4 regions of the Paenibacillus sp. FSL L8-0435 genome follow, and region 4 is predicted to be linked to each of the others. Evidence: riboswitches for the same ligand, from Rfam matches in the RefSeq annotation. Region 4 holds a riboswitch; each other region holds the start of a gene.

Region 1 (5,598 bases), 2.7 Mb from region 4:
CAAATATGTAGCGGCTTTTTGATATTCCATGATTAACGAACTTCTGATTCCTAAAATCATAATTACCAATTGATAACATTTTATTATAATTATTGTAAATTCGTTATATGTAAGCGCTATCTAAAGAGCTATAATCTATTTATCTGGATGTTAATCCGTTCAGAAATACTTAGACCAGATCAAGAGGAGGAATTGTATGAAACGGTTAGGTCAATGGAATATAACAGCCTTGGTTCTTGTGCTCGTACTTGCCATGCTTCCATTTTCGAATGTCTCACATGCAGCCAAGGCAGTTACGGAAGTGGAAGGAGGCCATTTGAGTACAAACTTTGAAGACGGTACACTTCAGGGATGGACTCCACGTACAGGTAACGAAAGGCTGACAGTGACACAGCAGGAGGCACACGAAGGTCAGTCCAGTATGCTGATCGCCAACCGTGAGCGTTCCTATCATGGACCGATGTTATCCATGAAGGATCTGCTTGAGCGTAACCAAGAGTACGAAATTACGGCATATGTAAGACTTACCCAGGAGCCCATCACGGATCAAACACTACAGCTCACCACATATAAAAAAACAACTGCTGAAAGCTGGAACCCGATCGGTAGCGTGAAAATTGCCAAAGCAGAGTGGAATACATGGCACAAGATCACCGGAAAATTTCAGTATAGCGATGATCCCACTGAATTGAATTTGTTCATCGAAACACCCTACATCTCTGAAGGTAGCGTAGATACGTTATCGTTCTATGTGGATGATGTATCATTTACTCTGGCCGAGCAACTGGAGATTGAAGAAGGTATTCGGTCTCTGGAGGACCTGTATCAAGATGATTTCCCCATTGGTGCAGCGGTGTATCGCTGGCAGTTGGAAGGCGCATATGGACAACTTCTCACAAAGCACTTTAACAGCTTGACCGCAACCTATGAGATGAAACCGAAGTACATGTCTCCTTCCGAGGGTGTTTATGAGTTCGAGGCAGCCGATCAATATGTTCAGTTCGCCGAGGAGCATGGTATGGGCGTACGCGCACATGCGTTGTTGTGGCATATTGATGCAGCAGAGTGGATGTTCAAAGATCCTCAGGGTAACCCTGCGAGTCGAGAATTACTGCTTGCCCGGATTCAGGATTACGTTGAAACCGTCATGACCCGATACAAAGGTAAGATCTATGCCTGGGATGTGGTAAACGAGGCGATTGCGGATAGCAATGGTGATGCCAACGGTTTACGTAAAAGTCCCTTTTATGAACTAATCGGTCCGGATTACATTGAGAAAACCTATGAATTCGCTCGTGCAGCAGATCCGAATGCCAAATTATATTACAACGAATACTTCACGGAAGTCCCTGAGAAAAGAGAGCATATGTTTCAGTTGGTCAAACGACTGAAAGATAAGGGGCTTATCGATGGTGTGGGTTTGCAATCCCACTATAACCTGGAATCCCCTCCCATCAAGGAAATTGAAAAAACGATCAACATGTTCGCCGAACTTGGATTGGATATTCAGATCACGGAACTGGATGTGGATAGCGGAATTCCATTTGGTGAAGAGATGTCGGATGAAGTTGCGGTAAAACAGGCGTATCGATATAAGGAACTGTTGGATTTGTACCAAAAACACAAAGATCACATCTCTTCAGTTACCTTATGGGGACTCCAAGATGAGAAGTCTTACAACAACCAGGCTATGCTGTTTGATTCAGCCCTGAAGGCCAAAAAAGCATACTGGGGGCTCGTGGATGAATCAGGCTTGCCTGTTTTGACACAGAGAGCCGTCTCACTTTCGGGTAAACCGGATATCAAAAAACATTCACAAGATCCACTCTGGAACAAAGCGGTGTCTACTCCACTGAAGGGCGACTCTTCGGGATCAGCCAGTTTCCGCACCTTATGGGATCAAAGTAACCTGTATATCCTTGTGGATGTTCAGGATGCGAAGGCAGATGTGAACGACAGAGTAGATATCTTTGTTGATCTCAATAATGGCAAGACCACTTCATATGAAGCAGATGACCGACACGTAATCATTAAGCGGTCGGGCAAAGCTGAGGGCGTGGAGCAGCGTTCATATCGTGTACGCGAGACCAAAGCAGGATATCAGGTTGAATTGTCCATTCCGTGGGGTGGTATCCAAGTCGGATCAGAATATGAAGCCGGATTGGATATCCGTGTGACTGATGGCGGTTCAAGTGGGACACAACCTTATAATCCAATGTACTGGAATGATCGAACACAATCTCAGGAACAGGATACAAGCAAATACGGCGTGATTCAGCTTGCCCCTATGCCCAAATCTGCACAAGCTGTACAAGGGATTGTTCAGATTGATGGGAAGAAAGACACATCATGGAATAAGGCTGTACCATTTGAAGTAAAACGGTTGAATGAGAACGAAGGTGCAGAGGCAGTCGCTCGGGCAATGTGGACAGGTGAGTATCTATACCTGCTGATCGACGTCACTGATCCAAACATCATCACAGATAACATCAACCCATGGGATCAGGATTCGGTTGAGATTTTCCTGGACGAGAATCACCAGCGCACACCGTATTTTCAATATGATGATGCCCAGTTCAGAATCAGTGCAGACAATGTGGGAACCTTTGCAGGGGGTGCCTCACCCGGACGCCTTGTAAGTGCTGTGAAGAAAACAAATAAAGGATATCTCGTAGAAGCCAGAATCCAGTTGCAATCACTGACGCCCAAAGCAGGAAATGTTCTCGGTTTCGATCTTCAAATTAACGACAACCAGGGCGGAGGTAAACAGAACGTAGCCAAATGGAATGATACGACCAATGAGAGCTGGAGAAACACTTCGCAGTACGGAATACTCACTTTTGTCGGAAAGAACAAGCTCGGTCATTAAACCATCGACAATAATTGTAAGAATAGAAACCATCATAACAGTGGATAAAACTCAACCATTGTTGTGATGGTTTTCATCATTTAAAGACGTCACTCAAGCTGATGAGGCGTGATACAATCTGTCTTGACTGTATTAAACAGCCCTTGATATACTAAATGGATGTTATTTTATTCTTTTATGCGGATAAGAAAGTAATCAACTACATACAACCGTTTGCGAGGGAGCCTTAACCGGCTGAGAGGGTGTTAAACCGACCTTACCTGATTTGGATAATGCCAACGTAGGGATGCAACGATGAAACACTGTACTTGGGTAGCTCATGCGAACCCTCTTGTTTTAGTGTATTTGTCTGCGAAACATCCTATGGATGTTTCGTTTTTTTGTTTTTAAATACGTACATTATGAATTGGAGGAACATATGTTGACTATTTCAGAGAGACTATATCGGGCGGCACAGCCTGTGTGGAAGGAATGTCTTGAGCATCCCTTTGTGAAAGGGATCGGAGATGGTTCCTTACCGGTTGAACAATTTCGTTATTATTTGTTGCAAGACTACTTGTACCTGTTCGATTATGCCCGCGTATTTGCACTAGGTATCGTCAAGTCGCACGACCCCAAATTGATGCAGTTTTTTAGTAAAAATGTAGATAACATCCTGAATGGCGAAATGAAAATTCATCGATCTTATATGGAACGACTAGAGATTACAGAGGATCATGTTTTTCAGGTAAAACCTGCACTGAAAAATGCAGCCTATACTAACTATATGCTCTCTGTTTCCCATGCGGGTGGTATAGCAGAAGTACTTGTATCCATTCTGGCCTGTTCATGGAGCTATGCAGAGATTGGTCAAGTCCTTGCTCAAAAGCCAGGTGCAGCTGATCATCCTTTTTATGGAGATTGGATCACAGGATATGCTTCCTCTGAATACAACAGCAACAATCAATCCCTTGTGACGTTAACGGATAAGTTATTAGAAGGCTGTAGCGAGGGAACGTACCAACGGATGGAAGATATTTTCGTGATGTGCAGTCGCTTTGAGCTTGATTTTTGGGAGATGTCATGGAGGCTGGAGCTTTGAGTTCAATGGTAGTTAATTCAATTTAGAGAGCAGCGTCCATAAACAATAAGAGGGCATAAAAGTTCGTATTGAAGAGGGAGGTTATCCCCCCTTGCTTCATACGAGCTTTCGTTTGTTACCTTTTGTTTCTCTCGTGGAGCTGCAACGATACCGAAAAAAGGGCGTCAGGACGGAATGTTCATAGCAGTTTGAATATTTTTCAGATCGAGCTGAATTTGCTCTGCAATATGGTAAGGGTGGTATAAGCCATGCTGCACCATGTAATTTGATATCTTTTCATGAGAGTCTATGGCTTCATCGAGCTGTTTCATCAAAATTTGTTTGATTTCGGGGGTGGCACATTCGGTCACAGCCATGGCGTAGTTTCTGACGCTGCTCTTGGCGTTCATCAAAAAATCCATTGCAATCACGTCATCGGTCAGCGTATTAAGACCAGTCATGTGTTCTAATATTGGGTTCATTTTTTTATCTCCTATACAGTCGCTTTAGACAGCACTCCACCGAGCTCCTGAAGCTGCTGTTGTGATAATATCGCATCTTGTTTCAAAATTTGTTTGAGCTCCGGGTCGGTTACCAGAGCTTGCATCGTCTTACATTTAGTCATGCAAACCGTCTTGAACGCAGCTATTTCATGCACCTCGAGCATCTCATGCAAAGCGTAAGTGGAATTCATTCAGATTGTCCTCCCGTGTATCTACTCATATTTAAGGCTTTAAGATGACTTTAATGCAATCGTCCGTTTTTGTATCGAACACTTCATAGCCCCGCTTGGCCTCGCTGAGCGGAATGACGTGCGTAACAATGTCCCCAGGGTTCACTTTGCCAGACGTCACCAACTCGTACATGTATGGCATGTAGTGAATGACCGGAGCTTGTCCGGAACGGATATTCACGTTTCGCTGCATGATGTCACCGAGTGGGAATCCGTTATAACGTCCGCCGTATACCCCAGTGACTTGAATGGTACCACCTTTGCGGACAGCCTGAGATGCAATGATAAATGCGCTCATGGTGCCGCCTTGCAGTTTCATACCGCTGGCTAGAAATTCAAGATCGCTCATCTTGCCGTCCATTCCTACCGCATCAATCACAACATCGGCGCCGCCTTTGGTCATTTCTTTGAGAGTGTTCCCAATATTCTTATCCTGTTCGAAGTTTACGATTTCCACATTGTTCGTTCGCTTTGCATGCTTTAAGCGGTAATCGACATAGTCGACGGCTATGACCCGCTTAGCACCTTTCAGCCAGCAGAACTTCTGGGCCAGGAGTCCGACCGGACCGCAGCCGAGCACGATGACTGTATCACCATTCTTAACGCCGGCGTTATCTACGCTCCAGAATGCTGTCGTCATGGCATCGGCGATCAAACTTAGCTTTTCGTCCGGTTGTTCGCAGTTCTCAGGGATCTTAAAATGGGTAAAATTAGCAAATGGGACCCGTAAATACTCGGCTTGCCCGCCGGGATATCCGCCGGTCGTTCCGGAGTAGCCGAAATAAGCGCCCATATCCCCGTGCTCGTTGGAATTGTCACATTGGCTTTCCAGCTGATTTTTGCAAAAAAAGCATTCTCCGCATGCGATGTTAAACGGAATGATCACACGGTCGCCTTTTTTTACCTTGGTCACGCCAGGACCTACTTCTTCTACGA
Region 2 (5,598 bases), 240 kb from region 4:
CACTATTCGTGTTCTGTACATCGTCACTGCTTGTTTTCGTTACATGACTCAGGAAAGTTGAGACACGGCGCAGATATTCCTTTGGATGCTCCCGGAAGATCAACTCATGATGCGCATCCTGGACAATCCATTCATCGGAGTACGGATTGGTCTGGTTGGCGGCGAGTTGCTCCGCAATTGGATAAGGCGCCTTCTCGTCCTCTGTGCCATGGATGAAGAAAATCGGGAACGGATAATCTTCCTTTTTCACTTCCTGGTATGGAATCTGTTGTAATCCGGTACCATTCAGAACAGGGAATAACAGATTCATGATCTCGAGTGTAGGCTGACGCGGGAGATCGATCTGGTTATGAATGTTGTGGTACAGCGTATCCGGCTCAAGCAGGAACGTACTGTCCAGAATCATCGCATCCACTTCCTGGGTAATCAGTCCGGTTTGAAGCGCCGTACCGGCACCCATGGAGAAACCCCAGACAACCAGTTCCTGCGCACCTCGCTGCTTGGCGAACTGGATGGCACCCAGCAATTGCTGTGACTCAGCTTTGCCACCTGTGGCTACGGCTTTGTTCACCTGCGAGGCGAAGCCATAATCGAACATGACCACGTTGAACCCAAGTTGATGGGCATAGTGTGCCAGGTCATACATGGGTACCCATGTTTCTTCACGATTGGCACCATAGCCGTGACTGAAAATAATCGTTTTGCTTGCAGCATTGTCAGCAGGTATATACCATCCCTGCATCGTCCGGCTGCCATCTGCTGCCGGGAACGTGATGTCTTCGTACTTCATGTTCTTGGCCTGCATTGGATTGGAGAAGACCGGCGCTACCGTTGGATTGGATAATACCCATGCGATGTAACCATGCAGTGCAATAAAACAAAACAGTAGAAAAAATACAACGGAGAGCAGCAACGCTACGATAATATGTTTGAACCGAATCAGCCTCGGTGATAGGGAAGAGGGCAGATCGGACACTTTTGTTTGCAGCGGGGCTTCGCTCTGGGATGTTGGATACATGAATGCCCCTCCTTTGAAGTTCAGTTGAAGATAACAACGACATGAAAAGAGAATTGCGTCGATTTCAGAGCCTGCTTCAGAGCGATATCTTAATGTAATATATCTTTATCGTATGTTCCAATATAGTCAAAGTCAATTGATTGAGGGCATTTGTTACGCAATTGTTATATAGTTCTTAAGATATATGGGTAACATTACCTTAGTGTGTAAATTACAGGGGATTAAGTCTTATAAAAAGGAAAAATTTGCACGTTGGCCTATTTCGATTTTGGCTCTTTTTGGTTTACAGATGAGACCGTTTCTCATATAATTTATGTAACCAAGTTTCATGTGATGAAACATGAGGAGGGCATTATGCCATGGAAGATCGCAAGTTAACCGTCCGGGCTGTGGAGCGGGCGCTGGATATATTATTATGTTTTACCACACGCAGTGATCTGGGACTCACCGAAATTGCCAGCCAGATCGGCCTGCACAAAAGTACAGTTCACCGTTTGATGGCTACGCTGGAGGATCGAGGGTTCGTGATCCGCGATGCAGCAACAGAGAAGTACCGACTTGGCATCCGAATCTGGGAGCTGTCAGCTCATATGTCCCGCAGTGATGATCCCGCTATTCTGCTGCTTCCTGCGATGGAGCGACTGAGAGATCGATTGGGAGAGACCGTGAGTCTGTACCTGCGTGATGGCAGTGAACGGATTCGGATTCAGGCTGTGCAAAGTGATCAGGCGATTCGCCGAGTTGCTCCCGTTGGTGTTAGACTGCCGCTGTCTGTGGGCGCTTCCAGCAAAGTCCTGATGGCGTTTGCCACGGACGAGGATCGTGAAGAATTGATGAATGGTCCTGAATGGCCGGTATTTATCGATCCAGCGGTGTATTTGGCGCAAATGGTAGACATTCGGGATAACGGATATGCGACGAGTTATGAGGAACGTGAGCCGGGAGCTGCCGCGGTATCGGTACCGATTATGGATCGCAGAGGCAATATTGCAGCCGCACTCTCGGTCTCAGGGCCTGTCAGCCGACTCTCACAGGAGACATTGCATGAATACGCACCTGTGCTAAAGGAAGCTGCTACGCAGATGGGGCTCATGTTATCCTGATGTAGAGGTAAGGTTTTTCTCCAATTGAGTTGGTGTTCTGGAATATAAAGGTTGTTTTTATGTTCCGGTTGCGCTACTCTGTTATGGACGGCCCAGCGGGGCCAGCATCATTGAATATGAACTGCGGCATGTGTATGCCGCAACTTGTTAACGTTACTGGGGGAGTCCGAACTGTCCGGACTGAGACGGAATCGCATGAGATTCCGGACCCTTTGCACCTGATCTGGATCATACCAGCGTAGGGAAGTAATCGGCGATATGACCACAACCACCACATGATGTGACCCTTGTAGGGCTCCGTTAAGGAGCCGCATAAAGGTGCATTATTGGTGATGGACATTAAAAGTCGGTTCCTTCGGGGACCGGCTTTTTTATATACAGTGAACAGGCGATATAGCGAGGATTCTATGGGCTTCTTTTTCAATAACCTGCGAAAGTGGGTTTGGATGATGAGAGAGAAGTCACCACAGATCCATGATCTGCGGCAGCCTTCGGTCTGTTGTGAACTGTACATAAATAATGTCTCCCCTGGTCTGGTGTAGGATCGCTCTTTCTTCTCTGCATTGCGCATGATTTGGGACAGGTACGTAAGCGAGCTAATGATGATGCCAACCCAAAACCAAGCGAACGAACAATGAGGAGGAGACAAGCGACATGAGTGCAGGAAATCAAACGGGACAACAAGCGATGGAACAGGAACATAACGGTCAGCAGGTGGAAAAGGAAACAAGCGCGGCCGGACGGGTTCAGCCCTTTCCGGGCAGCCGCAAAGTCTACATTCAGGGCTCACGGCCGGACATTGCTGTACCGGAGCGTGAGATAGCCCTTCATGACACGAATACTCCCCAAGGGGTGGAGCATAACGAACCGCTGCGTGTCTACGATACGAGCGGCCCCATGACCGATCCCGGATTTCATGCGGATTTCCGTGTAGGTCTGCCAGCCCTGCGTACCCGCTGGATCACAGAGCGTGGCGATGTCGAAGCTTATCAGGGCCGTACGGTTAAACCGGAGGATAACGGACTGAAGCCCGGAGGGAAGAGAGCCGGCGCCGAAGAGTATCCCGGATTACGTGGCAAACCACTGCGGGCACAGCCAGGACGCTGTGTGACCCAGATGCACTACGCGAGGCAAGGAGTCATTACGGCAGAGATGGAGTTTGCCGCCATTCGTGAGGGCGTGGAACCGGAATTTGTGAGGCAGGAGCTGGCGAGTGGACGAGCTATTCTGCCATCCAACATCAATCACCCGGAGAGTGAGCCGATGTTGATCGGTCGTCATTTTCACGTGAAGATCAATGCCAACATAGGTAACTCTGCCGTATCTTCCTCCATCGAGGAAGAGGTGGAGAAGATGACTTGGGCGGTACGCTGGGGATCGGATACGGTGATGGATCTGTCCACAGGCAAAAACATTCATACCACCCGGGAATGGATTATCCGTAATTCACCTGTGCCGATTGGTACGGTGCCGCTGTATCAGGCCCTGGAGAAGGTGAATGGCGAAGCGGAAGCGCTGACCTGGGAGTTGTATCGTGACACACTCATTGAGCAGGCAGAGCAGGGCGTGGACTACTTTACGATTCACGCAGGTGTACTGCTGCGTTATATCCCCATGACCGCCAAGCGAATGACAGGCATTGTGTCTCGGGGCGGGTCCATTATGGCAGCATGGTGTCTGGCGCATCATCAAGAGAATTTTTTGTACACCCATTTTGAAGAAATCTGCGAGATTATGAAAAGGTATGATGTGGCGTTTTCGCTGGGAGATGGACTTCGTCCTGGCAGTATCTATGATGCGAATGATGAAGCACAGATGGCGGAACTGGCTACGCTTGGGGAACTGACGCAGATCGCGTGGAAGCATGATGTGCAGGTGATGATCGAAGGCCCGGGTCACGTGCCGATGCACAAGATCAAGGAGAATGTGGATCTGCAGATGGAGATATGCCAAGAGGCACCGTTCTATACTTTGGGGCCGCTGACGACCGACATTGCCCCGGGTTACGATCACATCACATCCGCCATTGGTGCGGCCATGATTGGCTGGTTTGGCACGTCCATGCTCTGTTATGTTACGCCAAAAGAACATTTGGGCCTGCCCAACAAGGATGATGTGCGGGAAGGGGTTATAGCCTACAAGATCGCGGCCCACGCTGCCGATCTGGCGAAAGGTCATCCGCGTGCTCAGCGCCGGGATGATGCATTGTCCAAGGCACGCTTCGAGTTCCGCTGGCGTGATCAGTTCAACCTGTCACTAGACCCTGAACGTGCGCTGTCCTACCATGATGAGACACTGCCAGCAGAAGGGGCCAAGGAAGCTCATTTTTGCTCCATGTGCGGACCAAAGTTCTGTAGCATGCGCATTACGCAGGACATTCGTGCCTTTGCCGCAGACAAAGGATTGTCCGAGAATGAGGCTGTAGCTGCCGGGATGAAGGAAAAGGCCGAGGAATATCGGACACGTTCCTAGGCGCCAGTACAGCGCAAGCTGGGCAGTCTGAAATAGAGATAAAGCCGTTTCTCTCTGTCATTGCAGAGAAGAACGGCTTTTTTTAGTGTTATGTCATGTGTGTATTCTTAACCGTACTCAGCCTTTATCAGAATTAGCTTTGTGACTGTGTGTGGTCCATATTTTATACAGAATTCCGGCGATAACGAATAAAAGAGCGTCACTGAGTTTTGGTGATCCTCCGTATAGAAATGCGGAACAGGAAAAACCTACTATAAACAGTAAAACAATATAGAGGAAACGCATATTAGTTCACCTCGTTAATTTGTGGTGTTACTAAGTAAGTGAGTTCATAGTTGCATAGTTCAGATAGAACCTGTTACTTCACTCCAAATCCGCTACTATTATCGAGCCACGCCTAAATTCTTCTCCAAATACGCCGCAAGCAATGCCAGCGGGCTATGGATTGGAATACCGCGATCTATTGTAACCTGTGCAGCTGCTGGAGCCATAGAGAGTTGGGCTGCCACTATCGTTTTACCCGGATGCTGCTCAGCAATCTGCTGTAAGCCTTCACGTACCGCTTCGAGATACCCTTGCTGATCTCCACGCATAATCAACTCAAATGTCCCAGGGATGCACACGGCATCTGTCTGAGATGTCTTGGCAACGTGTAGTTGCCCATTCTCATCCTCTTGCTGTAATGCCTGATTCACCCGCGCCATAGTGCCTTCAATAGTTGCCGGGTTGGTGAATGCTATTATGTAATCTCCTGCTACTCGCCGCATCTCCTGCAATAACGGATCATCTATGCCGATCACAGGCACAGGGACCTGTGAGGCTTCCTGCTCCAGTACTGTCGCAAAGAGGGTACACGTGACCAGAATGGCATCGGCATGACACTCGGCGATCCATTGGAGCGTCTGGGCTACTTTCTGGTGAATGACGATCTCGGAAAAGTCAGCGTCATGTTTAAGACGATCCAGACCTGGATCGACGTAATGGACCAATTCAACTTCATGAGGA
Region 3 (5,598 bases), 470 kb from region 4:
CCATTCGGCGATGATGGCTCCCATCACACTATAGGTAGCGGCGATTTTGACACCGGAGAACACGGATGGCAGCGCATGGGGAAGCTCCAGCTTCCAGAAGATATGATGACGTTTCGCACCAGCCATGCGCATATAGTTCATCATCGCTGCATCTGTACGGGTCAAGCCGTCCATGGCCGCCACTGCGACGGGGAAGAAACAGACCAGGATGATGGTAATCAGCTTGGGCAACAGTCCGAATCCGAACCAGATTAACAGGAGCGGCGCGAGCGCGATGGTTGGGATATTTTGACTAAGAATAAGTAGAGGGTACAGGGCTGACTTGAGAAAAGGGACCAAATGCAGCACCATCGCAATCAGTAATCCAACCGCTGTTCCAGCGGCGAATCCAATCAGCGTTAACTGAATGGTTGCGGAAGCGTGCATGCCAAGCCGTTCGGCCTGAGTTGCTGCTTCGCGGGCGATATCGGACGGTGCAGGCAGCATCCATTTCTCAATATGGAAGAGGGAGACGGCTCCCTGCCATATCGCTATAAAGAGAATAACCGCCACAATGGGCGGCCATACACTTTTGAAATAGGCATGCATTAGCGATACTTCTCCGTCAGGGTATCCATGCTGAAGCCAGTAGGGCTATGGGCGATTTTGATCTGGGAGATGATGCTTGGGCTGCCAGCCTCCACGAGTACCTCGTGCATCTTGCGGACAACCTCCAGCAGTTCCTCCAGTTCCCCCTCCATCGTGGTGTCGAGTGCGTTCACCTGATATTTCAGGCCGGATTGCTGAATAACTTCAATGGCGCGATCTACGTAAGGATAAGAGTTCTCGCCATTTGGCGTTTTGGGAATAACCTGAATGCTAAGTAATGTGCTTGCCATGAGAGATCACGGCTCCTTTCGTGATATATAAAATGAACTAATAACTGTTACACTTAGCACTTCGATGACAGAATAACCTTCCAATCGCTGTTATCCCCAGATTTTTTGATTCCCTTTCTCTAAAGGGAAAATCCGGTGATAGCGTATGCTTCCGATGAAGCTTTCTTTCAGAAAGCTTTTAGGCGACCGCTTCGCTTTTTCACGTTATTTCTGTCCTCTCCGTCCTCGTGTAAATATTAAGTTCGTTTTATATGAGAAATTTTATTGGGGTAAAAACTCGTTTGTATATGCCTTGCTCACATCGATCTGTTCATCCAGCAGTTTTTTGCTAAACATCCAGTCGGTGTAGTTCTGCCACACTTCCTGTTTCTGTTCCCCCCAGCGAGGGGCGTCATCCGTGTACTTCGGACTGAGCCACTTCTGGCTTGCCAGTACCAATTCCTTGTCCAGATCCGGTACGGCCTTGATCAGAATGTTGGCTGCGTCTTCGGGATGATCAATCGCATATTGATACCCTTCGGAAGTGGCTTTCAAGAATGCTTTCACCAGCTCAGGATCGTTTTGGATCGTCTGCTCGTTCGTTACGAGGACAGGTGTGTAGTAATCTAGTGCTTCTGAATAATCCTTTACATATAACATGTCGATCGGTTCCCCGCGCAGTTCGGCTTCAATACCTGTCCAAGCGTAGAAAATCCACGCGAAATCAATGTCCCGTTTCACTGCGGTGAAAAAGTCGGCATCACCCATGTTAATGTTTTTCACTTTCGATACATCGGCTCCGTCGCCTTCCATAATGGATTGCATCACGGCTTCTTCCACAGGGGAACCCCAACCGCCATAGGTTTTACCTTCAAAATCTTTCGGTGATTTGATATTCCGATCCGCCGGAGCAGCGAACCCGGATGTATTATGCTGAATAACTGCTGCGATGGAGACCAATGGAACACCCTGTGTGCGGGCTTGAGTTACACTCTCCTGATAACTTACGCCAAAAGGCACTTCATTGGAGGCAACCATCGTATCTGCGCCACCGGCACCTGGTTGTACAATCTCCACGTTCAAGCCTTCGGCCTTGTAAAAACCTTGATCTACAGCCGCATACAGGCCGGTATGATTCGTATTTGGTGTCCAATCGAGCACCACTTTAATATCTTTCAGGGCGGCAGTGTCACCTTCGTTGCTGCTTTCCGTATTTGTGTTGCCGTTCTGCCCAGCTGGGGCAGCTTCTTTGCCACCACATGCGGCTACAGTCACCATAAGCACGCATAAGAGCAACAATCCCATCGTTTTACGCCATTTCATTTGTGGTTCTCTCCTTCGGTATGTCCGGCCGATTGGCACGGGGTACTCCTTGGCTTCATATCCAATCATCTTGCATAAATCGACAGATTTATACCAGTTGAGATCTGGATAACGTCACTTTTTTTAGCTCTCTGGCTATATAAAAGAACATTAAAAAAGCGCCCCGTATTCCGGGACGCGTGCAGGCGTTAGAGAGGTGGCGTTCAGCCATAGGGCTGTGCCATTTCGATATACTCCGATTCCTACGCTGGCATGATCCAGATCAGGTCTAAGGGTTAGTATCTTGGTGGGATACACTCTCAGCCGGCCAATTCCGACTCCCCTGGGAAACTATGAAGTTACGGGCATTACTAGGTGTAATTATAGGCCAGCGGGTGGAACGTGTCCAGTCAGGAACTGGATGGGGACACGTATGAACTTATCAAACAGGCCGTTATACATATGTATATCAGCCTGTTTAGATGTGTTATTTTCAATAATTATCGTGGCGAATCATATAAGGAAATCTGGCTGAGTGCAAAAGCATCGGATAGTGGGCCATAGCCTCAGTGCTGAGGATCTGGAAGGTTTTCAACAAAAACTTGGATCAAATCCGATGTTTGATATCTCGTCGCATCAGGGCTGCTTTCCCTATTTCAGTGATCAGCTCTTGATCGATTGACCTTGACCGGAGACGCTTGCTTCATTTAAACAACATAATTTAGATACAAAAGGAGATAGTACTGCTATACAAATAATTACTTTTTACATAAAAATGGGGGCGTACTGAATGATCCTTAAAACCATATTCGCAATTATTCTGTCCTATTGTGTCTACGTTTTTTTCACAGCTTACCTTTTATTTTTGGTTCCGTCTCCATCTACTATTGAAAATACGGATATGCAAAAATTGTTAACCGCAGGAAGTACGACAGATCGCGTACTGCTCTTGGAGGACGGCTTTCAATCCGGTCAGGTGAGAATCCAGACCATTCGAGAGGCAAAAACAAGCATCGACCTGGCTTATTACTCCATCCAAAAAGGAAAAACATCTCAACTCTTTTTTGCTGCTTTATTCGATGCAGCTGATCGGGGTGTTCATGTTCGAATCATTTTAGACGGGATTTTTCACAACATGCGCGGAGAATTGCGTGATATTCCTAATGCCATTGCAGCTCACCCCAATGTGGAGTTAAGGTATTATGAACCACTCAACATAGTTATGCCATGGACATGGCATAACCGTCTGCATGACAAGATCTTTCTTGTCGACAACACATATGGCATCATTGGCGGCCAAAATATTGGTGATAGATACATGGCATTGCAACCCAAAAAAGACTATGTATTCGATCGGGATGTCCTTGTTTACAATCCAAACCATAATACGAACAGCACAGTTGTTGAAATGAAAAAATATATAGATCTGTTATGGGAACATCCATTCACCAAACCAGAAAAACATGCCAAACGTCAACATCATGCAAAGGGGTTAAAAGAGCTGGCTCGGCTGGCTCAGTTATATAAAAAAGCTCGGGCTCAGAGCGATCCTTTTGTTAAAGTGTTGCCGAAGGAATGGGCTCAAGAGGCTCTTCGTTCCGACCACGTCGCTTTCATTCACAATCCAATCCAAAGGCTGTATAAAGACCCGATCATGTGGAGAGCATTTGTTCATTTCGCCAATCAAGCAAAGTCGAAGGTGTACCTTCAGACGCCATATGCCATTCCTACCAAGAAAATGAAGAAAGCCGTACATCTGTCGATGAATCCAAAAGCAGAATGGGTCATGGTAACCAATTCAATCCAGCAGACCCCTAACCCTTTGGCTTTCGCGGGATACTTAAGCTCTAAGAAACGGTTGCTTGATACCAATCTGGCCATTTATGAATACCAAGGCCCTTATTCCATACACGGCAAATCATTTGTCATGGATGATTACCTCAGCATGGTTGGTTCGTATAACCTTGATCCCAGATCCGCCTTTCTAAATACCGAATCTGCTGTGGTCATTTCTGGTTCTGCATTCGCCAACGAACTAACAGAAGCTATGGATATCAAACGTGCACATAGTACACGTGTGAATAATGGTGAGTATCCAGCAGAATCTACGAATCAGAAAGGCCCTGTTTTCAAACGAATGGCAATCACAGCTTTATCCAAACTGTCTTTTCTCTGGAGATTTCTGTTGTAGAGAAGAACCAGCTAATAGATATAGCTACTTTTACAAATTTTAATTTGGAAAAATCACAACTGTTCACAGAATGTTCACTTATGTGGAGGGTTTCCTCATCTCTATAATTACGAAGGTAAACAGAGAGGATGAGAGAATTGCCAACAAGCAAGAAGGAACAAATTATTTTCGGATTAATGATGTGTACAGGAATGGTTGTCGTCATGATGACATTCAATTTATGGCACAGTGGGTTACTCGGTAAGATGTCCCCGCTTGAGATACTGCTTCAATTCATATTATGTTTTGTCATCGCGTTTCTGGTGGAGTCTTTCATTGTTGGCCCTGTGGCGAGAAAGATTGCTTTTTCCTTGCCCTTTGACAAGTCCAACAAAATTCTGGGTGTGCTAGCCATGTCATTTTTTATGGTGATTGGCATGGTTCTGATCATGTCCTTGTATGGGATGGTTTCAGCATATCTCGCTGATCAATTAAGTGGGTCATCCGTATTCCGTACGTATCTCCATACCATTGCTCGTAACTTCAGCCTGGCGCTGCCATATCAATTGATCATTTTGGGACCCCTCGTCCGATATGTATTCGGTAAATTCATCAAAGGCAATGGCCCTGTAGTGCCTGTCGTTAACAAAAGTGTTTGATTCGGTTGGCCATAAGTATTTCCTGGGCAATCTTGTGCAAATGAATAGAGCGAATTCTTTCCCTTGATTTAAGGTGATCAGAGGCAAAGATAGGCTACCTTCCACCACAATTACAGCGCTAACGAATCGAGAACATCTTATTAGGCCAGTTTTTAGGGAACGAAAAATCTAACGAATCTCAGCGGCGTTATTATGCTAAAAAACTGCAACGAGACCTTGAATTTGAGATAATTATCTATAATAACGTGTGTTAGATTTGTTAGAACAAAGTAAAGCTACAAAAAAATGCCCACCGTCAAGTTATGACAGTAGACATTTCGATTTCTTTAATAGGTATTTCTAATCCTCAGGACTGGATCGACACATAACTGTTAAGTCGCAGAATTCGCTATATGTTTGTTCTGCCATTGATACGTGATTAAGCTAATGACAAGCAGGCCAACTGCAAAAATGGCAAGCATCCATGCAGACTGATTAACCGCCAGATGATCAAGACTCCATCCCGTAGTCAAAGGCAGAATGGCACCGCCAACTCCACCTGAGGCAATCAAAATGCTGGGTGTGGATTCTTCTGTTCCGGGAAGCAGTTTACTGGCGAAGACAAGGGCAA
Region 4 (5,598 bases):
CAATCAAACTTACAGGATTCGGTGGCCACATCAAGGATGTAGCTGGAGCACCGGTTGCAGGCTTAAGTATTTCGTTTAGAAAAGGTTTGGATAACAAAACAGGTGAAATCGTTGGATCTGTAACAACGGATACTTATGGAGATTATTATATTAATCTTCCCCCAGGCATCTACACAGGTGAACTTGGAGGTGGAGATACAAAATATATTACAACTTATCTCATTGGTGTCTCAGCAGTAAATGTGGAAAATAAACGTGAGAATCAAACTGCTATAGAAATACCTACACAAGATGAAACTCGCTTCGTACTAACTTGGGGTAAAGACCCAGTGGATCTGGATTCACACCTAGTAGGACCTGCAGGTGATGAGGGAATGTTCCATACGTTCTACTCTGATAAACAATATTATAATAATGGCGAACTTATGGTCGATTTGGACTTGGATGATGTAACTTCTTATGGACCTGAAACGACAACCATTCGTCACTTACTTCCTGGAACGTATACATTCTATGTTCATCATTTTTCTGGATCAAGCACAATTAAGAAATCTGGTGCAAAAATTGATGTTTTCCATGGTGCTGTAGCTACTCCAAGTGCAACGTATACTGTAGCAGATGCCAGTGGTAATGAAATATACTGGGTCGTTCTCAGAATGATCGTTTCTGAAGATGGCGTGGTTACTTATGAAACAGTAAATGAATTTACCAATGTTGACCCACTGACTTTACTTCAACCATCGGATGAAATTAACGAAGATGAATTGGAACCTCTAGAATAAATAGAGGATTTAGATTAGTTTTAAATGTATCATGTAGAAACCCTGTCTTAAAAAGACTAAGGGTTTCTTTTTTTCGTGTCTAAATCTTTTGGTGGCTTAAATAGAGCATATTCGAAGTTGATATCGGTACATAACAAGTAGATACGATACCGCTAAGCATGTTGAAACATCATGCTCTATGCTGGAAAATACAAACATGATCTAATGATTATTCTAGTTACCTTCCTTATTTGGTAGGATTAGGTTGTGGGTCGGACAGAGGTGCACCTCTGACGATCTTCCAGTACAAGCTCAGGCTTGTACAATACCAAATAACGAGAGAATAAGGGAGGAATAAAGTTATGAAAAAAATGTTGACGTTGTTACTGTCCGCTGGTTTGGTTGCTTCTATATTTGGTGCCGTTCCGGCTGCGGCTGCGCCTACGGTTGTAAATTCAACCATTGTTGTTCCAAAGGGTACGACCTATGACGGTCAAGGTAAAACATTTGTAGCCAATCCTTCCACACTGGGCGACGGATCTCAAGCAGAAAATCAGAAGCCAGTCTTCCGTCTGGAGGCAGGGGCTACGCTCAAAAATGTAAATATCGGAACACCAGCTGCTGATGGTGTTCACTGTTATGGCAACTGTAATATATCGAATGTGGTCTGGCAGGACGTGGGCGAGGATGCACTGACATTGAAGTCTGCCGGAACGGTTAACATTACCGGTGGGGCAGCATATAAGGCTTATGATAAAGTGTTCCAGATGAATGCAGCTGGAACAATTAACATCAAAAATTTCCGTGCAGACGATATTGGCAAGCTGGTTCGCCAAAATGGTGGAACTTCCTTTGCAGTTAACATGACGCTGGATAACTCCAACATTTCCAATGTAAAAGATTCGATTTTGCGTACAGACAGCAGCACATCACAAGGAAAAATTACGAATACCCGTTATTCCAAAGTGCCAACGTTGTTCAAGGGGTTTGCTTCAGGGAAAACGAGCCAGTCCGGTAACACGCAATATTAAGAACAGGGATACCTTGGAATACGGATTGAAGGCGTCTACGGATAAGGTAGCTATTTCACATCGTGAAGTATGTCCAAAAGGCATCCAGGGGGATGCCTTTTCCTATGCCAACTTTTGATTTTTGTAGAGACCATTGCCACAAATACCCATCTGATGTACATTAGAAGCAATGAAATAAGTGAACCGGGAGCTCAATGAAGTTGGGCTGAGAGAGTGGCCTTGTGCCGCTGACCGTACATCTGATCTGGGTAATGCCAGCGTAGAGAACATGGATTTGCGATATGTAAGGGTGAATTGTGAGAATGAACGTGGATGAACAACAGACCTCTTTGAACTGTGGTGGTGTATCTGCCAGGGCGGAGAGGAGCTGGTTGATATTCCGTATTTTCGACATCCATCCCATACATCATTGTGAGGAATGTACACTGTGCGTAAGGCCTTCCCGGAACCGGGGAGGCTTTTTCGTTTATTATGATAAACCCCACAGGGAACAAAGGAAGGACGTAGAGAACATGGCAACAACAGCAGGCAACAAGCGATTGAAACTAACGGATATTCTGGTAACCATCGTGATCGCAGTAGTGTTTGGGGTGATTTACAAGATATGGGGACCTACATATGACTTGATGAAACCATTTGGCGTTCATGCGGAGCAGATGATCTACGGCATGTGGTTTATGGCGGGCACGTTTGCTTTTGTTATCATTCGTAAACCAGGCGTGGCTATTCTTGCCGAAGTTGCGGCATCAACGGTAAGTGCTTTTCTGGGTAGTGAATGGGGCATGTCCACACTTGTATACGGTCTGTTGCAAGGATTGGGAGCAGAGATATTCTTCGCCGCATTTTTGTATCGCAAAACCAATCTGTTTGTCACCTGTCTTGCAGCCATAGGAGCTGCAGCGGCTTCGCTTTTGCTGGATTATCAGTACGGGTATATTGATTCACTCTCGGCCTGGAACTACACGTTATTTATCGGATTCCGCTTCATCGGAAGCATCTTGATTGCAGGAGTGTTCGCTTATTATCTCGCCAAAGCATTGGAACTAACCGGTGTAACGCGTTCACTCAGACCGGTATCCAAACAAGATTATGAGGCGCTGGATTAGATGAGCGGAGAGGGGAATTCGCAAGCGGTAAGTGTGACAAATCTAAGATGCAAGTTCCCGGGAGAGAAAGCCTTGGTATTTCAAGGCTTGTCTCTCTCTGTTCGTCAAGGGGAGAAAGTGCTGTTGCTTGGCCCGAGTGGCTCCGGTAAATCGACGTTATTGCAAATTTTGAGCGGTCTGATACCACGTTCGGTTGAGATTCCGATGAAATGTGATGATATTCAGGTTCCCGCCAAAGCAGGAGTGGTCTTTCAAGATCCGGATACCCAGTTCTGTATGTCCTTTACGGATGAAGAGATCGCATTTGTTCTGGAAAACCGAAATATTTCGCGTGAAGAGATGCCTGCTCTGATTGAAAATTATCTGAAACAAGTGGGGTTATCCTTTGAACAGAATCGTGTATTGATCCAGTCCATGTCTCAGGGGATGAAGCAGCGTCTTGTGATTGCTTCAATGCTTGCCATGGACCCGGAGGTATTGTTTTTGGATGAACCCACTGCACTGCTGGATGATGAGGGGACTTCCCAGGTGTGGGATACCGTCAGAAGGATCGCCAGTGACAAAACGATCATCATCGTTGAACACAAAATAAACAAGATTGTAGATATGGTCGACCGCATCATTGTGTTATCACCTGAAGGAAAGATTGTGGCGGATGGGCCAGCACAGCAGGTATTTACGGATGAACGGGGCAAGCTGAAGGCTTATGGAATCTGGTATCCGGGTGTGTGGGATGAGCACGAGCAGGCAGCTAAGCAAGAAGAGGGAAGTGCTTCTGGAGAGCTTCAAGTGCGTGTGGATCACGGCATCTCAAGTGTGGAAACACAGCAATCGTCTGGCTTATCCGATACACCGGGTATATCCCCCATATCTCACGTCTCATCCTTATCGCCTGTATCACCCGCCTATCAGCCTGCACTGGACTTGCAGCAGTTCACCGGATGGCGTGGGAAAAGACCCTTCATTCAGGTAGAACAGGCCAAAGTATGGCATGGGGATTGGATTGGTATTGTCGGAGCTAATGGAGCTGGCAAGAGTTCATTGTTGTTATCTCTGATGAATATCCTGAAAACAACAGGTCATTATGAGGTGGACGGTCAGCCTTCTGGCAAAACGGAGCAGCTTGCAGATCGAATCGCGTTTGTATTTCAGAACCCGGAGTTTCAATTTGTGACCAACACCGTCGCGGAAGAAGTAGAATTCTCATTGCTGGGGGGCAGGCTTACAACGGAAGAAAGACTTGCCAGGACTGATCATATGTTGAATCAATTTGGACTAATCGACCTCTCCGAGCGTCATCCCTACCAATTATCGATGGGGCAGAAACGACGCTTGAGCGTTGCCTCTGCACTGGTGAGAGAGCAGCGAATACTGCTGTTGGATGAACCTACTTTTGGACAGGATGCCCGTAATACGTTTGCCATGTTAACACAACTGGAGCAATTGCGGCGTGAAGGAACAGCTATTGTTATGGTTACCCATGATCGTGAAATTGTAAAAAGATATTGCACCCGAATCTGGACGGTAGATGAGGGGAGGTTAACTGATGCAACTGTCGTTTCCTCACCGTGAAACCTGGCTTCATAACGTCAACCCGGGATTAAAGATGATCATTCTGACGATGATGTTTGTCATCGTTATCCTCATTCACAATCTGAATGTAATGGCCAACGTTGCGTTGGCGATGATGCTGTTACTGTGCTGGACAGGTCATCCGTGGTATAGATTGATGCTGTACGCATCACCATTCATTCTGGTGTTTATCTCCACGTCCACAGGTATGATGATGTTTGGTAAGGGAGAGACCACATGGTATAAGTGGGGATTGATTCACATAACCGAGGAGAGTTTCTATCGCGGTCTACACTTGGGTTTTCGCTCGTTGAGCATGGCAGCGGCTGGCTTGCTGTTCGGACTGACAACGAAGCCGGTAAGGCTGTTTTATTCACTGATGCAGCAGTGGCGGCTTCCTGCAAAATATGCCTATAGCTTTCTGGCCGCGATGCGCATGATCCCCATTTTGCTGGATGAATTCCAGACGCTCCGTTACGCCATTCGTATTCGTGGAACACGGCAACGTGGCTCTCGCTGGAATGTGTATGGTACACTTAAGCGTTACGCTATTCCGCTGCTGGCACAGAGTATTCGCCGTGCACAGCGAATGGCGGTAGCGATGGAAGCGAAGGGATTCACGGATGGCGCAAGCCGGACGTATTACATTCAGATTGGCTATTCGCGAGCTGATCTGTGGTTTGTATTTTATTATATGCTCACCTTAACAGCGGCTTATTACATTGGGGTCACCTTTCCTTATCATGCTACGATGGTGGATGTGAGGTAATATTGGGAGATAGATAGAAATATATTGAGGTAAACGGTAACTTTTTCCTTATAGCTGCGTCTCTATTGGAAATAACTTCTAATGGATGGGGATGAACGAGAGTGAAGAGGGGTCCTGACTGGCAGAGAACGGGGTACAAATGGATTACCATGACTGGATTATCAGCTGTGCTGTTGACGGGATGGATGCTGCTGGATTCCAAAATGGTCGTGCTTGGAGGACAAGCGTTGGCTACAACGCCACAAGCCTTGGGTGCAAGTTCTCAAGTCTTATCAACACAGTTGGCCTACAAACAAGGAGAACCCGTTACACTTATGAATGACATTCCTCTGTTCAAAAACAGGAGGGATGGCAGTGTG

What was found. Region 4 has a riboswitch for thiamine pyrophosphate ahead of NST33_RS04375 (ECF transporter S component). Riboswitches for the same ligand answer to the same signal wherever they lie in the genome.
Region 1: it holds a riboswitch for thiamine pyrophosphate, as region 4 does, so the genes downstream of both, tenA (thiaminase II) here and NST33_RS04375 (ECF transporter S component) in region 4, are expected to answer to the same signal.
Region 2: it holds a riboswitch for thiamine pyrophosphate, as region 4 does, so the genes downstream of both, thiC (phosphomethylpyrimidine synthase ThiC) here and NST33_RS04375 (ECF transporter S component) in region 4, are expected to answer to the same signal.
Region 3: it holds a riboswitch for thiamine pyrophosphate, as region 4 does, so the genes downstream of both, NST33_RS02330 (ABC transporter substrate-binding protein) here and NST33_RS04375 (ECF transporter S component) in region 4, are expected to answer to the same signal.

The regions. Positions count from the first base shown of each region.
Region 1 is NZ_CP150185.1:3,660,025-3,665,622, forward strand. It holds gene NST33_RS15825 (endo-1,4-beta-xylanase) at 197-2,869, shown strand; TPP riboswitch at 3,077-3,174, shown strand; gene tenA (thiaminase II) at 3,288-3,950, shown strand; gene NST33_RS15835 (spore coat protein) at 4,115-4,411, opposite strand; gene NST33_RS15840 (hypothetical protein) at 4,423-4,623, opposite strand; gene NST33_RS15845 (zinc-dependent alcohol dehydrogenase) at 4,655-5,598, opposite strand, start outside.
Region 2 is NZ_CP150185.1:706,605-712,202, forward strand. It holds gene NST33_RS03355 (alpha/beta hydrolase) at 1-1,018, opposite strand, end outside; gene NST33_RS03360 (IclR family transcriptional regulator) at 1,378-2,121, shown strand; TPP riboswitch at 2,270-2,383, shown strand; gene thiC (phosphomethylpyrimidine synthase ThiC) at 2,809-4,593, shown strand; gene NST33_RS03370 (hypothetical protein) at 4,977-5,598, opposite strand, start outside.
Region 3 is NZ_CP150185.1:480,165-485,762, forward strand. It holds gene NST33_RS02320 (ABC transporter permease) at 1-588, opposite strand, end outside; gene NST33_RS02325 (thiamine-binding protein) at 588-878, opposite strand; gene NST33_RS02330 (ABC transporter substrate-binding protein) at 1,140-2,180, opposite strand; TPP riboswitch at 2,402-2,514, opposite strand; gene NST33_RS02335 (phospholipase D family protein) at 3,061-4,350, shown strand; gene NST33_RS02340 (hypothetical protein) at 4,479-4,988, shown strand; gene NST33_RS02345 (MFS transporter) at 5,360-5,598, opposite strand, start outside.
Region 4 is NZ_CP150185.1:946,288-951,885, forward strand. It holds gene NST33_RS04365 (S-layer homology domain-containing protein) at 1-782, shown strand, start outside; gene NST33_RS04370 (pectate lyase) at 1,124-1,792, shown strand; TPP riboswitch at 1,965-2,075, shown strand; gene NST33_RS04375 (ECF transporter S component) at 2,305-2,898, shown strand; gene NST33_RS04380 (ABC transporter ATP-binding protein) at 2,899-4,470, shown strand; gene NST33_RS04385 (energy-coupling factor transporter transmembrane component T) at 4,445-5,239, shown strand; gene NST33_RS04390 (PQQ-binding-like beta-propeller repeat protein) at 5,341-5,598, shown strand, end outside.